DNA from 3 places in the Thalassotalea fusca genome. Region 3 is predicted to be linked to each of the others. Evidence: predicted binding sites of a transcription regulator. Region 3 holds the regulator's gene; each other region holds the start of a gene.
The links. Region 3 encodes sigma-54, which starts transcription at its own class of promoters, with help from an activator protein. Its sites were predicted from a motif close to GTTGGCACGNNNNTNGNNT; they were not measured.
Positions count from the first base shown of each region.

Region 1 (4,293 bases), on a different contig from region 3:
GCTGAGCATTTCGCCGAAGTATATCAAATCCCCTCCTATATTCTGGAAGTAGAACCCTACGATGCTGATCTCTTTTTTTACAATGGCTTCATGCTCGCCGAAACAAAAATACGCGCTTTGGCACAAAAAATCACTAACACGACGTTGTTGGCTTTTTATCACCAAGCTGGACCGGCTATTGTCGAATCCGTTGAGATTTATAATACAGAAACAAAAGAGAATATTTTCACCGGAAGTTGGCAAGCCAGCTCAGCGAACGACAGAAGCTGGCAGTTCAATCAACTGACTCCTATTACTGCCGACACTAATTACCAACTAAAGCTGTCATTTAATAAGCCAATGCGTTATCGCAATACTAACGGAGAAATAGTCAATCATCCAGGCGTTGATATTCCACTTTTACCGGAGATTATTGTCAGATCAGCAAATGGCTCTCTGATTGCGTTATCAACAAATTCAGGTAAATGGCTAAATAACCAAGCAACAAACGCTGCATTAGGTTATAAACGGTATCAAGACGATAGCTTTTTGGTTGAATTTTCATTGCCCAGCTCATTTGGTTCAGACCAAGAGCAACAAATCAATCTTGAGTTGAATGTGCAAGATCTCGCAGGCATGCAGCTCGACGCTAATCCGCAAACCGTTGTTGACTGGCTAGACGGTGGCTGGAGTGGTTACGAAAATACGGATGGCCAAGCAAGCGATACTGGAGGCATAGATAAGACAATTAGCATCCAATTGGCGGCAACTAAAGCGAAACCACAACCTGAAATTGAACCTAAGGATAAACCCTCTGGTGGTAGCACTTCTCGACTAGTATTAATCGCGTTGCTTTGTTTTTGCTGTATAAGATTTATCAAAATGAAAAGATACTAGAATGTACTAATCGGTCGGTAACGAATGTCGAAGCCCTAATGACGCTAGAATACTGGAGTAATGTCGGAACAGCCAATACTCCAATACCTCTCGTTCATGATGTAATAACCGATAAAACACAGGTGCCTTGTTTTGCTATCCTGAAGACATCAGAAATGCGACTTATGCTACCAATGCCAGTGAGCAAGCATCACCACAAGAACCATGTCGTACAATAAATACACAATAATTTCAGGCCCCTGCGTACCCCCCACTTAGCCAATATACGAATGTGTTAAAAATCGTGACAATTTACTGTGCTGCATATATGAAAATGCGCTGAAAATTTTGGCTCGAAGAAAGATGATGCGTAATGAAATTACTTGAGCTTGTTTTCTCGTTAAGGTTTGAGATGGTATGACGAAAATAAATCATGCAAATAGTAAATTTGGATTGTTCTGTTGAAAAGTATTAAATTTGCGCTGTAAATAGATGCTTGTTTACATAGAAAGTAACATTATCAATTTACCTGAAATAAAAAAACACTGACCGCATTGATCAGTGTTTTTCACAATTCAATAAATTTGGATTATAGAACAGGCTTTTTATTTCGGCGTGACGCTAGTCCGATCATCCCAAGTGCTAATATCGCCAGTGTTGATGGCTCTGGAACTTTTTGCGATGGCTCAAATTTAACAGCTAATTGATCGAGCCATAACCACTCTCTAGAAGAGCCAAACTCTCTTATCTGAAAAGAGTTGAAAACAGCCCCCGTCGCACTAAATACCTCTGTAGCGCCCTTTGTTCCGTTAAATTGTTGGTAGCCAACTTGGGTGGTATTATCGTAAAGAAATATTTCGAACTGATGTGTTGTACTGTGTGTATAAAGATCAAACGACATAGCATTTACAAAACTTGAGAAAATAAATGTAACATCATCAATAGTATCTGACACAGTACAACCATGCGATACCCCTATCATCAAGTAACCTGTACCGGTTTCGTTGAATTTGCTAGGCATACAATAGCCAGCAGATAAGTTTGCATATCCAGAATTATTCACCACGGTAAGGCCGTTCGAAGAAAACTGATTAGTTAATGGCTCCCAATTTCCATTGGACAATGATTCCATTTCAAATCCAAAAATGAAGTCCGGAGTATTTACTTCGGAGCCACCAATAGTAATCAGAGATGCATTGGCTATACTCGTTAGGGATAGAATTAACCAAACAAAAGAAACCTTTAAAAACTTGAAACTCATTTAACTCTTCCTTTTAACCACTTGCCATAAGTTTAGATAGTTAATCATAAAAATAGTAAATTATTATTTAACGCCCTTATATTCAAAAATCATACCAAAACAAAAAAACAAAATGATTTCAATAAGTTCAATGAATCAAGCAACAATTTACGTTTGGGTATTGTAAAGCATTCCGACACAAACCAACTCATCAACCAGTTGAATTATAAGGATTATTTTCTAATAATTTAAGTTTGAATTATATTTTAAACAGAAAACACTGTTAAGTGATTAAATTTCAATGTAAGACTATAGAAACAGCTCCGATTGATTAGAGTTTAAAGGGTATGTATAAGCTTAAACACTCCGAACTGCAATTTTTCTGATACATTACTTCAACACCGCTATCGCATAGTATATTAGTACCATCAATTTACCTGCTATGGAGCGAGAATCATTAGTTAAGAAGTTTAGCGATTAAATCCAGACAATCACAATTTATATCAAGCAAGCCCAGTAACAACTATCTCCCTCCAATGACACTTGTTACTTGTGCTGTGGCTATCAACTAAGGAATCCATTTCCAACCTGATCTTTTGGCTTTATCATGCCTAACGCTTAATAAATCGCTGTGAATCTCGCCATGTGGCATTTTAGCAACTAGCTGTCGATATTCATTTCCTTTGATTTTCAGCATGTGTTGGTGATCGCCAGCTTCAATTTATACATACGGAGCTTTGAGTAGCTCATCATCAACCATCATTTTCAAATTATATGCTTTGCCAACGCAAGGTATCGCCCCTTTCTTGCAGTCAGGAAACAAGTCAATCAATCTCGTTTCACTCAATAATTTATAGTGGCGATTTGTTAAAGTATTTAATTGGTTAACCGATACCCTGCGTTTAGCTGGTACACTCGCCATCAGAAACCCTCCATCTGAGTCTTCTAATATGACGGCTTTGGCAACCTGTTCAGGCGGTAATTTGGCAGATATAGAGCTATCTAAAGCGGTTGCTGTAGGGCGATGTTTTATTACTTCATAATTGACATGCTCTCTAGCAAAAAATTCCTCGAGTGTGATTGCAATGGTCATAATAATCTCCCATCAATCGTACTGATGCACCACTAAGTTTAGTTGATTATTGACCAAATGCGTCAAAGACGGCTACTTCAAGAAAGATTGAATGTCTAATGCGGCAAGCAGAAGGTTGCAAGCACAAAAAAGCACCAACAATAGTTGGTGCTTTTTGAGCGATAAATTAAATTGTGATTTATGCTTGTTTCTTACTGCGGCGAGAAGCTAACCCTAGCGCGCCCAAAGCAAAGATTGCCAATGTAGTTGGTTCTGGAATGTCATTTACCGCAGTCGATGAACCAAACGTAATATTATCAAACGCGACTTTATTGACCGTACCGCCAAAATCAATTGATTTAGCCATACCGGCAAAACTTGCACCAATATTATCCCAATTGCAATACGTGCCATCAGGATCTCCCACACAATTGTTATCGTTATGATTAGCACTAAGCGATATGTGTCCCAATAAATTTCCCGAAGCATTTAGTCCATCATAAATACTAACAGAGGCACTTTGTGATGAAGAATAATAGAACGAAAACCCTGTATCAAATCCGGCAGCATAATTCAAAATGGCAGTACCTTGTACAAAGTACATAACCGTTGAACCACTTGGTTCATTAGCAAAGTTTCCTGCACCGCCATCATCTGAATCTACCACCCCTAAAGCATTAGGACTAAATTCAACACCGTAATTAGTTCCTGAATTTCCTTCACTATCAGTTCCACCGTTATAAAAGCTGCTAATACTTGAAGTATCACCAACCCCTTCAAAGTCAAGAACTATAAGACTCGCTTGGCTGGCATAGCTATTAACTAAGAGCAAAATGGCGCCTAGAAATTTTACGCTCATACCTTTATCCTTTTTATCCATTATAATTTTTCTTATAATAATCATATGATTATCGTTCCAATAACAAACGTATCATCAGCAACAATCAAGCCAAACTACATTTACACTTACCTTTCAATAACTTGCAGTAAAAATCAGCCCCCCTAGGAACAGCTAATGTAAAGTATACCGACACGTTCCATTGTATTTATTATATTTATTAACAACGATTTACTGCTATGTGGTTAGTCGAAACGTAAGGTTATAGGCGCAAAAAAAGCACCAACG
Region 1 covers NZ_JBQRUN010000008.1:11,473-15,765, forward strand. The annotation lists gene ACSLUK_RS11330 (M14 family zinc carboxypeptidase) at 1-876, shown strand, start outside; gene ACSLUK_RS11335 (PEP-CTERM sorting domain-containing protein) at 1,445-2,116, opposite strand; gene ACSLUK_RS11340 (aminoacyl-tRNA deacylase) at 2,817-3,188, opposite strand; gene ACSLUK_RS11345 (PEP-CTERM sorting domain-containing protein) at 3,367-4,026, opposite strand.
Region 1: ACSLUK_RS11335 (PEP-CTERM sorting domain-containing protein) is a predicted target of sigma-54. The motif match lies at 2,197-2,215, and genes of this name have one in related genera.

Region 2 (4,293 bases), on a different contig from region 3:
CAAGTGATGGATCAGTGGCAAAATATCGACGGGCTTAATACCTGCATTGCAGCCCCTATCACTGACTTTGTCAAACCAGCCCACTATAAGCGCAAGCAAACACGTGCAATGGGACGTGTTTCTTTGATGGCGACAACGGCCACTGAGCAGGCATTAATCGACGCAGATTTACTGGGTCATCCAAGTCTGACCAATGGTGATACTGGTATCTCCTATGGCTCGTCTTCTGGTTCGCCTGCGCCGATCATGGCATTCGGCGAATTATTAAAGAACGGGGATATGACTGGAGTAACGGCAACTAGTTATATCCAAATGATGAGTCACACTGCGCCGGTCAATATTGGTGTGTTTTTTGGCGTTAAAGGGCGTTCAATCACAACGAGTTCTGCGTGTACTTCAGGTTCTCAAGGTATTGGGTATGCTTATGAAGCGATCAAGTACGGGCAACAAAAAATGATGATCGCTGGCGGCGCAGAAGAGCTTTGCGTTACCGGAGCCGCCGTTTTTGATACGTTATTTGCTACCAGTGTACGCAATACTGAGCCTAAACAAACGCCTCGGCCGTTCGATGCTAATAGAGATGGCTTAGTGATAGGTGAAGGCGCAGGTACGCTAATCTTAGAAGAGCTGGAAAGTGCACAAGCACGTGGCGCAACTATCCTAGCGGAAGTTGTTGGATTTGGCACCAATGCTGATGGTAATCATGTGACACAACCAACCGCTGACACAATGGAAAGAGCGATGCAATTGGCTTTGGCTGATGCCAAATTAACTGCAACCGATATTGGTTACGTAAATGCTCACGGCACATCAACCGATAAAGGTGATATTGCAGAATCGGTGGCAACTTATAGTGCACTTGGCGCAATACCAATCAGCTCGTTAAAAAGTTACCTAGGTCATACGTTAGGCGCATGTGGTGCGATTGAAGCATGGGCCAGTATTCATATGATGAACGATAAGTGGTTCGCACCTACGTTAAATCTCGATGCGGTTGACGAACAGTGTGCACCATTAGATTATATTCGTGGTGAAGGGCGTACCATTGATACTGACTATGTCATGTCGAATAATTTTGCCTTTGGTGGCATTAACACGTCATTGATTTTCAAACGCTGGGTAGCGTGATTAGTGCGGTATGATAAGTCCGGTTTCGAGCCGGACTTATTCGAATGTCTACAATATTACGCGCGGCTTAAATTGGTATCGATTTCTTGTGATAACAAGATGATCCATTTGTTGTAGTTTCTATGGATAACGTCACCTTTGCGTGTGCCTTGCTGATAATGCAAGTTGCGGCTCTTACGATATTCAATTGAATAATCTTTTTGTGAGTATTTAATTTCAATTTCAGCGTAGTGATCACGCACATTGATTGCAGCAAAAATGCTGTCATCAGTTTTCTTAATTACACGCCATCTCTTGTATTGTAGTGCCGAAATTATGCTTTTTTCGACCTGTTCTTTACTAACATCATAGATGATTGATTGGCTGTTAAAGTTCTGGACTGGTTGTGTTCTTGCACATGCTGCTATCAAAACAAGCATCATGGCAGCAATGATTAGTTGTTTCATTATTTTTCCTTAAATTGATAACGAAATAAGTTTTAGGGCTGTTGAATCTTGCTGCTCGATTCTTACATAAACGATTATGCGACAAACCGAGCATCGTGATCAAAACACGCTCTAGTTGAACAAAATTTATACCTTAAAGATCAACAGCCCTTAGTGTTAGCGATACGAACTTCCATTATTAGCTTCATTCCAACGCTAAGCGATATAGTTTACTATAATGCGCCCCTTATCGTCATTGGGATGATTAAAATTAATTGTGAACAATCGCACTAGCTTATCGCCATTTGAAAATTTACCTTCGTTAATTAGCCTTGACGAGGTACAGGTATTGATTTTTGATTGTGCGGCCATTAATGATCAGCTTGACGGGGCGCTCGATGTGTTGGCAGCCAACATCTGCTTAACATCAACCGAGTGCCAGCAACTATCGCGGCGTAAAAAAAACAGCCAGAAATTACACTTCTTGTTAAGCCGTGGATTAATTAAGCACTATGTGTCTAGCGTGCTTACTGTGCCCTTTCATACATTGGAAGTTGCATTCAATTCCCAACTCCAAGCATTACAGGTGTTTAGTGAGGACAAGCGTCTCCCCTTGTCGCTATCGTTAAGCCACTCGAATGATATGGTGGCAATTGCCCTCGACTTTAATGCTGCAGACGCGAAGTTGGGCATAGATATCGAATGGCTCAACCGAGGTCGTCCTGTGATAGAGATGGCGAAATTGGCTTTTATGCCCAATGAGCAAGCCAATATCGCAGACTCGGAGGATCCCTATCTCACTTTTTTCCAATACTGGACGCAAAAAGAAGCACTGATCAAAGCAACACATGGCTCGATATTCTCTGATTTCAAATGTGATGTGGACACGGAAATTAAACACCGCGAGTTAACTCATCAAACAGTGAAGCTGACACAGTACGTAATAACTGTTGTGTTACCACCAAATTCATCCTGTCGCATGCTGCCTGTTGTGCCAATTTCCCGCGAAAGATTCTCCGCTTAAAGCGCTTAGCTCGAATTAGAGCTATTGCACCACAATCGCACTTTTAGTGCGTAACAATGAAGCATTCGATACTCTCTATGTTTACCATTGTCTAGTAAGTTATTGATATTGTTTTGTTTTGTGTTTTGGCACGATCACTGAATAACTGTGTAGCAAGTAAATTATTTCGTTGCTCGTCACATTGGCACCTTTGCAACAATGTTGGCGGTAGACGGAGGGAGAATAAAATGCTGCACAAATTTAGCTTTCACAGAATAACGCCAAAGATCGTCAAGCGAGTCAAAACAGGCCTGCATGCGTGTTTAACATGTTGCTATGCTCTACTCATAAACAATACGGCAGTTGCCTCTGCAAATATTGCGCTGGGTTACCCTGAAAAAGAAGAAATAACGCTCGGTTTTATCAAACTCACTGATATGGCACCGCTCGCTGTTGCCTACGAGCGCGGATATTTTGAGGATGAAGGGCTATACGTCACGCTTGAAGCACAGGCCAACTGGAAAGTGTTACTTGATGGTGTTGTGGATGGTCGATTAGACGGCGCTCATATGTTGGCAGGCCAACCGCTTGCAGCTCGTATTGGTTATGGCACTAAAGCCGATCTCATTACCCCTTTTTCTATGAACCTCAATAGTAACGCAATTACCGTCGCAAATGATGTTTGGCAAAAGATGAAGCCCCACTTGCCCACTGACGTGCACGGTAAGGTTAAACACCCAATTACGGCAGATGCGCTTAAACCTGTGATTGATGACTATCAACGTCAAGGAAAGCATTTCAATATGGGCATGGTATTTCCAGTGTCCACACATAACTACGAACTGCGTTATTGGTTAGCAGCTAGCGGTATTCATCCTGGATTCTATGCGCCAGAATCAGGAGATACTTCAGGGTTAATTGATGCTCAGGTCCAACTTTCAGTAACACCGCCCCCGCAAATGCCTGCAACGATGGAAGCGGGTACGATCAAAGGATATTGCGTAGGCGAACCGTGGAATCAGCAAGCACTCAAAAAAGGATTAGGTGTGCCAGTGATCACCAATGCGCAAATCTGGCACAACAATCCAGAAAAAGTGCTTGGATTAACCGAAGCATTTGCAAAACGCTATCCATACACCACCATTCGTTTGACTCGCGCATTGCTGCGCGCCACAAAATGGTTAGATGAAAACAACAACGCCAATCGGGTTGCGGCCACTCAATTGCTCGCGCAATCACAGTATGTTGGTGCTGATGCTGAAGTGATCGCCAGTAGCATGACTGGCACATTTGAGTTTGAACGTGGCGATAAACGGTTGATGCCTGACTTCAATGTGTTTTTTCGCTACAACGCCAATTTTCCGTACTACTCCGATGCGATTTGGTTTCTTACCCAAATGCGTCGCTGGGGACAAATCAGTGAAGACAAACCCGATCAATGGTTTAAGGACATCGCGCGTTCTGTTTATCGACCGGAGATATTTAAACGAGCGGTACAGTCGTTGATCGATGACAAGTTGTTACAAGCGTCAGACTTTCCTAGCGTGCTGGCGGAAGACGGATACAGAGCGGCGCAGTCTCACTTTATTGATGACAAGACCTTTGATGCCCATAAACCTAATGCATACCTGGCGCAGTTTGCCATCAGTAAGACTGCCGGTATCAAGCAGGCCAATCAATTATTGAACGAGCATGTTGATATGGCGCTTGAGTAACTGCCGTTTAATATTTCAATTT
Region 2 covers NZ_JBQRUN010000013.1:35,189-39,481, forward strand. The annotation lists gene ACSLUK_RS14845 (beta-ketoacyl-ACP synthase) at 1-1,128, shown strand, start outside; gene apeA (ApeA family protein) at 1,185-1,574, opposite strand; gene ACSLUK_RS14855 (4'-phosphopantetheinyl transferase family protein) at 1,831-2,577, shown strand; gene ACSLUK_RS14860 (CmpA/NrtA family ABC transporter substrate-binding protein) at 2,805-4,271, shown strand.
Region 2: ACSLUK_RS14860 (CmpA/NrtA family ABC transporter substrate-binding protein) is a predicted target of sigma-54. The motif match lies at 2,702-2,720, and genes of this name have one in related genera.

Region 3 (4,293 bases):
TGATTTAAAGAAGAAAATATTTAGCTACATAGAAAACGTGGTTATTACACAAGGCTCTCTTGTGATCAATGCCGATTTGGTACAGGTTATTACCTCGACTGACGCTAAGGAAAAAATTTATATTGCTAAAGGTAGTCCTGCAAAATTTAGCCGAACACTTGCCGATGGAACCCCCATCAATTTACAAGCAAATGAAATCAAATATGATCCGGCTAATAGCCTAATCATCATTTCTGGCGATGCGTACCTTGAGCAAGACGGTACACAAATGACGGGTGATACCATCACCTACAATTTCAGAACTGAACAGGTCAACGCATCGAGTGACGATGATGCACAGGTTGAGACTGTTTTACAGCCGCAGCATCTAGAAAAGAAGAAAAAATAGATGAGTGAATCAGTACTAGTTGCGAATGCACTCGCAAAAGCGTACAAAGGGCGACGTGTAGTAAAAAATGTTTCATTGTCTGTTAACGCAGGTGAAATTGTTGGTCTACTAGGCCCTAATGGTGCAGGTAAAACTACATCGTTTTATATGATTGTAGGTCTGGTACCAAATGATAGCGGAAGTATTACGCTAAATAATGAAGACATTACACTGCTTCCAATGCATGAAAGAGCGCGACAAGGCATTGGCTATTTGCCTCAAGAAGCGTCGATATTCAGAAAGCTGAGTGTATACGACAATATTATGTCGATATTGCAAACACGTAAATCGCTCACAGAAGTAGAACGTGAAGAAAAGCTTGAGCAACTGCTTGAAGAGTTTCATATTTCACACATAAAGGATAATCTTGGGATGAGCCTTTCTGGTGGTGAAAGGCGTCGTGTTGAAATTGCACGCGCACTTGCCGCTGATCCTAAATTTATTCTATTAGATGAACCATTTGCTGGTGTAGACCCTATTTCCGTAGGAGATATAAAGAAAATTATTCTACACTTAAAAATGCGCGGTATAGGTATTCTCATTACGGACCACAATGTAAGAGAGACGCTCGATGTATGTGAACGTGCTTACATTGTGAGTCATGGTGAGTTAATTGCTGAGGGTGACGCAGATCAAATTCTTGCGAATCAACACGTAAGAGATGTGTACCTCGGTGAACAATTCACGTTATAGTTAAGGTAATCCAGCTAATTATGTTTAATAACAATAACAGGAAAGTAAGTTTTTAGATGCGCCCTACTCTGCAACTTCGAATAGGTCAACAACTCACCATGACCCCACAATTGCAACAGGCAATCAAACTGTTGCAATTGTCGACATTGGATTTACAACAAGAAATCCAAGAAGCGCTAGAAAGCAATCCATTGCTGGAAGTAGATGAATCAGCTCCAACTAACCAAGAAGATAAACCTGACAACCTCGAAGAAGCGTTTTCAGCACAATCAAATGACTCATCCGATAATGCTAGTTCCGATGGTTCTGAAGACGCCATGCCTTCGGCTGATGAAATCACCACGACCGAAGCAATGGATAAAAATGATATCCCTGAAGAGTTGAATATTGATACGACGTGGGATGAAAGCTTTAGCGCAGGTGTATCGAGTGGCGGCGTTGGCCCTTCAGATGATTACACTTATCAAGGTGAGACCACAGAATCTATTCAAGATCACTTACGTTGGCAAATGGATTTAACGCCATTTACTGAAACAGATCGCGCAATCGCCACAGCGATTATCGATGCAATCGACGACGCTGGTTATTTAACCGTTACCGCCGAAGATATTCTAGAGAGCTTAGGTGTCGAAGACGTAGAAGTTGATGAAGTAGAAGCAGTAATCAAGCGTATAAACATGTTTGACCCCGTTGGCGTTGGCGCTCGCTCTATCTCTGAGTGTTTATTAATTCAACTTAATCAATTCGACCCTGCCACGCCATGGTTAAAAGAAAGTAAAGTGGTATTGTCTGAGCACATCGACTTACTGGGTAATCGTGACTATCGTCAATTAATGCGTAAAACACGCTTAAAAGAAGACCAACTACGTGAAGTTATTCGATTAATCCAGTCTTTGGATCCTCGCCCTGGTGATAGCGTAATTAAAGGTGACGATCAATACATCGTACCGGATGTATCTGTTGAGAAAAAGAATGGTCGCTGGGTCGTAGAATTAAACCCTGATACTGCGCCTCGATTAACAGTTAACCAACAGTATGCTTCTATGGCTCGTTCAATGAAATCGACCACGGACAGCCAATTCATTCGCTCTAATCTCCAAGAAGCTAAATGGTTCATTAAAAGTTTAGAAAGCCGAAACGAAACCTTATTAAAAGTGTCTAATTGTATCGTGCAACGCCAACAAGGCTTTTTTGAACATGGCCCTGAAGCGATGCGTCCGATGGTTTTAAATGATATTGCTGAAGCTGTAGATATGCACGAATCAACAATATCTCGTGTTACCACACAAAAATACATGCATACTCCGAGAGGCATATTTGAGTTGAAGTTTTTCTTCTCGAGTCATGTAAGCACGGAAAATGGCGGTGAATGTTCATCGACAGCTATCCGCGCATTAATCAAAAAACTTGTTGCAGCCGAACTACCCGCTAAGCCACTAAGCGACAGCAAAATGGCAGAGCTACTCGCTGAACAAGGAATAAATGTTGCGAGAAGAACGATAGCTAAGTACCGCGAGTCCTTGTCTATTCCACCTTCAAACCAACGAAAAAGTTTACTTTAACTCACCCAACGATAAGGAATACGCATATGCAGATTAATCTTTCAGGTCATCATGTTGAAATCACCGATTCACTTCGCCAATGCGTTAATGAGAAATTTGCCAAGCTAGAACGACATTTTGAGCATATCAATAACGTGTATGTCGTATTAACAGTTGAAAAATTAAGTCAAATCGCCGAAGCAACTTTACATTTGAATGGTACTGAAATTCACGGTAAAGCCGAAAATGGCGATATGTATGCATCAATTGATTCTCTTATCGATAAACTTGATCGCCAAGTACTTAAGTACAAAGGCAAATTAAACCAATACTAAAGAAGTAATAATCCTTCACACGCCTTATGAAGTTACATGAAATATTAACCGAGGACTGCACGTTATGTGCAGTCCCAGCGACTAGCAAGAAAAAAATACTTGAAACCATCAGTGAGAAAGCCGCTGAACACATCAGTGGCTCTACAACTTTTGAGTTACTCGATAGTTTAATTACGCGTGAGAAGATGGGTTCTACCGGCATAGGTAATGGCATTGCTATACCTCACGGACGCTTGCCCAATACGGAGAAAGTCATTGCGGTATTAGTGACAACATCTGAACCTGTCTCCTTTGACTCTATCGATAATCGCCCGGTTGATATTTTTATCGCTTTGTTTGTTCCTGAAGAACAATGCCAGCAGCACCTTTGTACTTTGCAAAGTATTGCCCAGGTGTTTAGCGACAAACGAATTTGCAAACAAGCGAGAAAATGTGAAACCAGTCATGAACTGTATTCGCTCGTACAGCAAACCAACCATTGATAGATGTAGCGTGCATACATTTCTGTTAAGGTATAACAAACCTACCAAGGAACCCCTTAAATGAAGTTAATTATTGTTAGTGGCCGTTCTGGATCGGGCAAGAGTGTTGCCTTAAGAGTTCTGGAAGATTTAGGCTATTACTGCGTTGATAACATCCCCGTTAATTTGTTACCAGCCTTAACGCATACAGTAATTAACGACTATGAAACTGTTGCAGTAAGTATCGATGTACGTAACTTGCCTGACGAACCTTCCGATGTCGCAGAAATCCTTGATTACTTACCCAATAATGTTGAGTTGAGTATTCTTTATTTGGACGCAGAAGATGTAGACCTTATTCGTAGGTTTAGCGAAACAAGACGATTACACCCATTGATCCGCAAAAACATTGCATTAGATCAGGCTATTTCTTTGGAAAAAAAGCTACTGGAACCTATTGCCAGTCGCGCTAATTTATATTTTAACACCAGCCAGTTATCACCACACCAGCTGGCAGACATGATCCGTGAACGCATATTAGGTAAGAAAACTGGCACTATGATTGTCGTATTTGAATCCTTCGGTTTTAAACACGGAATCCCAAAAGATGCAGACTACGTATTTGATGCCCGATTTCTTCCAAACCCTTTCTGGGAAAAAGAACTAAAACCCTACACAGGATTAGATCAGCCCGTGCAAGATTTTCTTGCAAGCCAACCTATCGTGACAAAGTTTATTTGGCAAATTAATAGCTTTATGATGACATGGCTACCACACCTTGAACGCAACAACCGTAGCTATATCACGATTGCAATAGGCTGCACAGGTGGAAAGCA
Region 3 covers NZ_JBQRUN010000016.1:26,497-30,789, forward strand. The annotation lists gene lptA (lipopolysaccharide transport periplasmic protein LptA) at 1-388, shown strand, start outside; gene lptB (LPS export ABC transporter ATP-binding protein) at 389-1,120, shown strand; gene ACSLUK_RS16215 (RNA polymerase factor sigma-54) at 1,177-2,682, shown strand; gene hpf (ribosome hibernation promoting factor) at 2,709-2,996, shown strand; gene ptsN (PTS IIA-like nitrogen regulatory protein PtsN) at 3,023-3,478, shown strand; gene rapZ (RNase adapter RapZ) at 3,539-4,293, shown strand, end outside.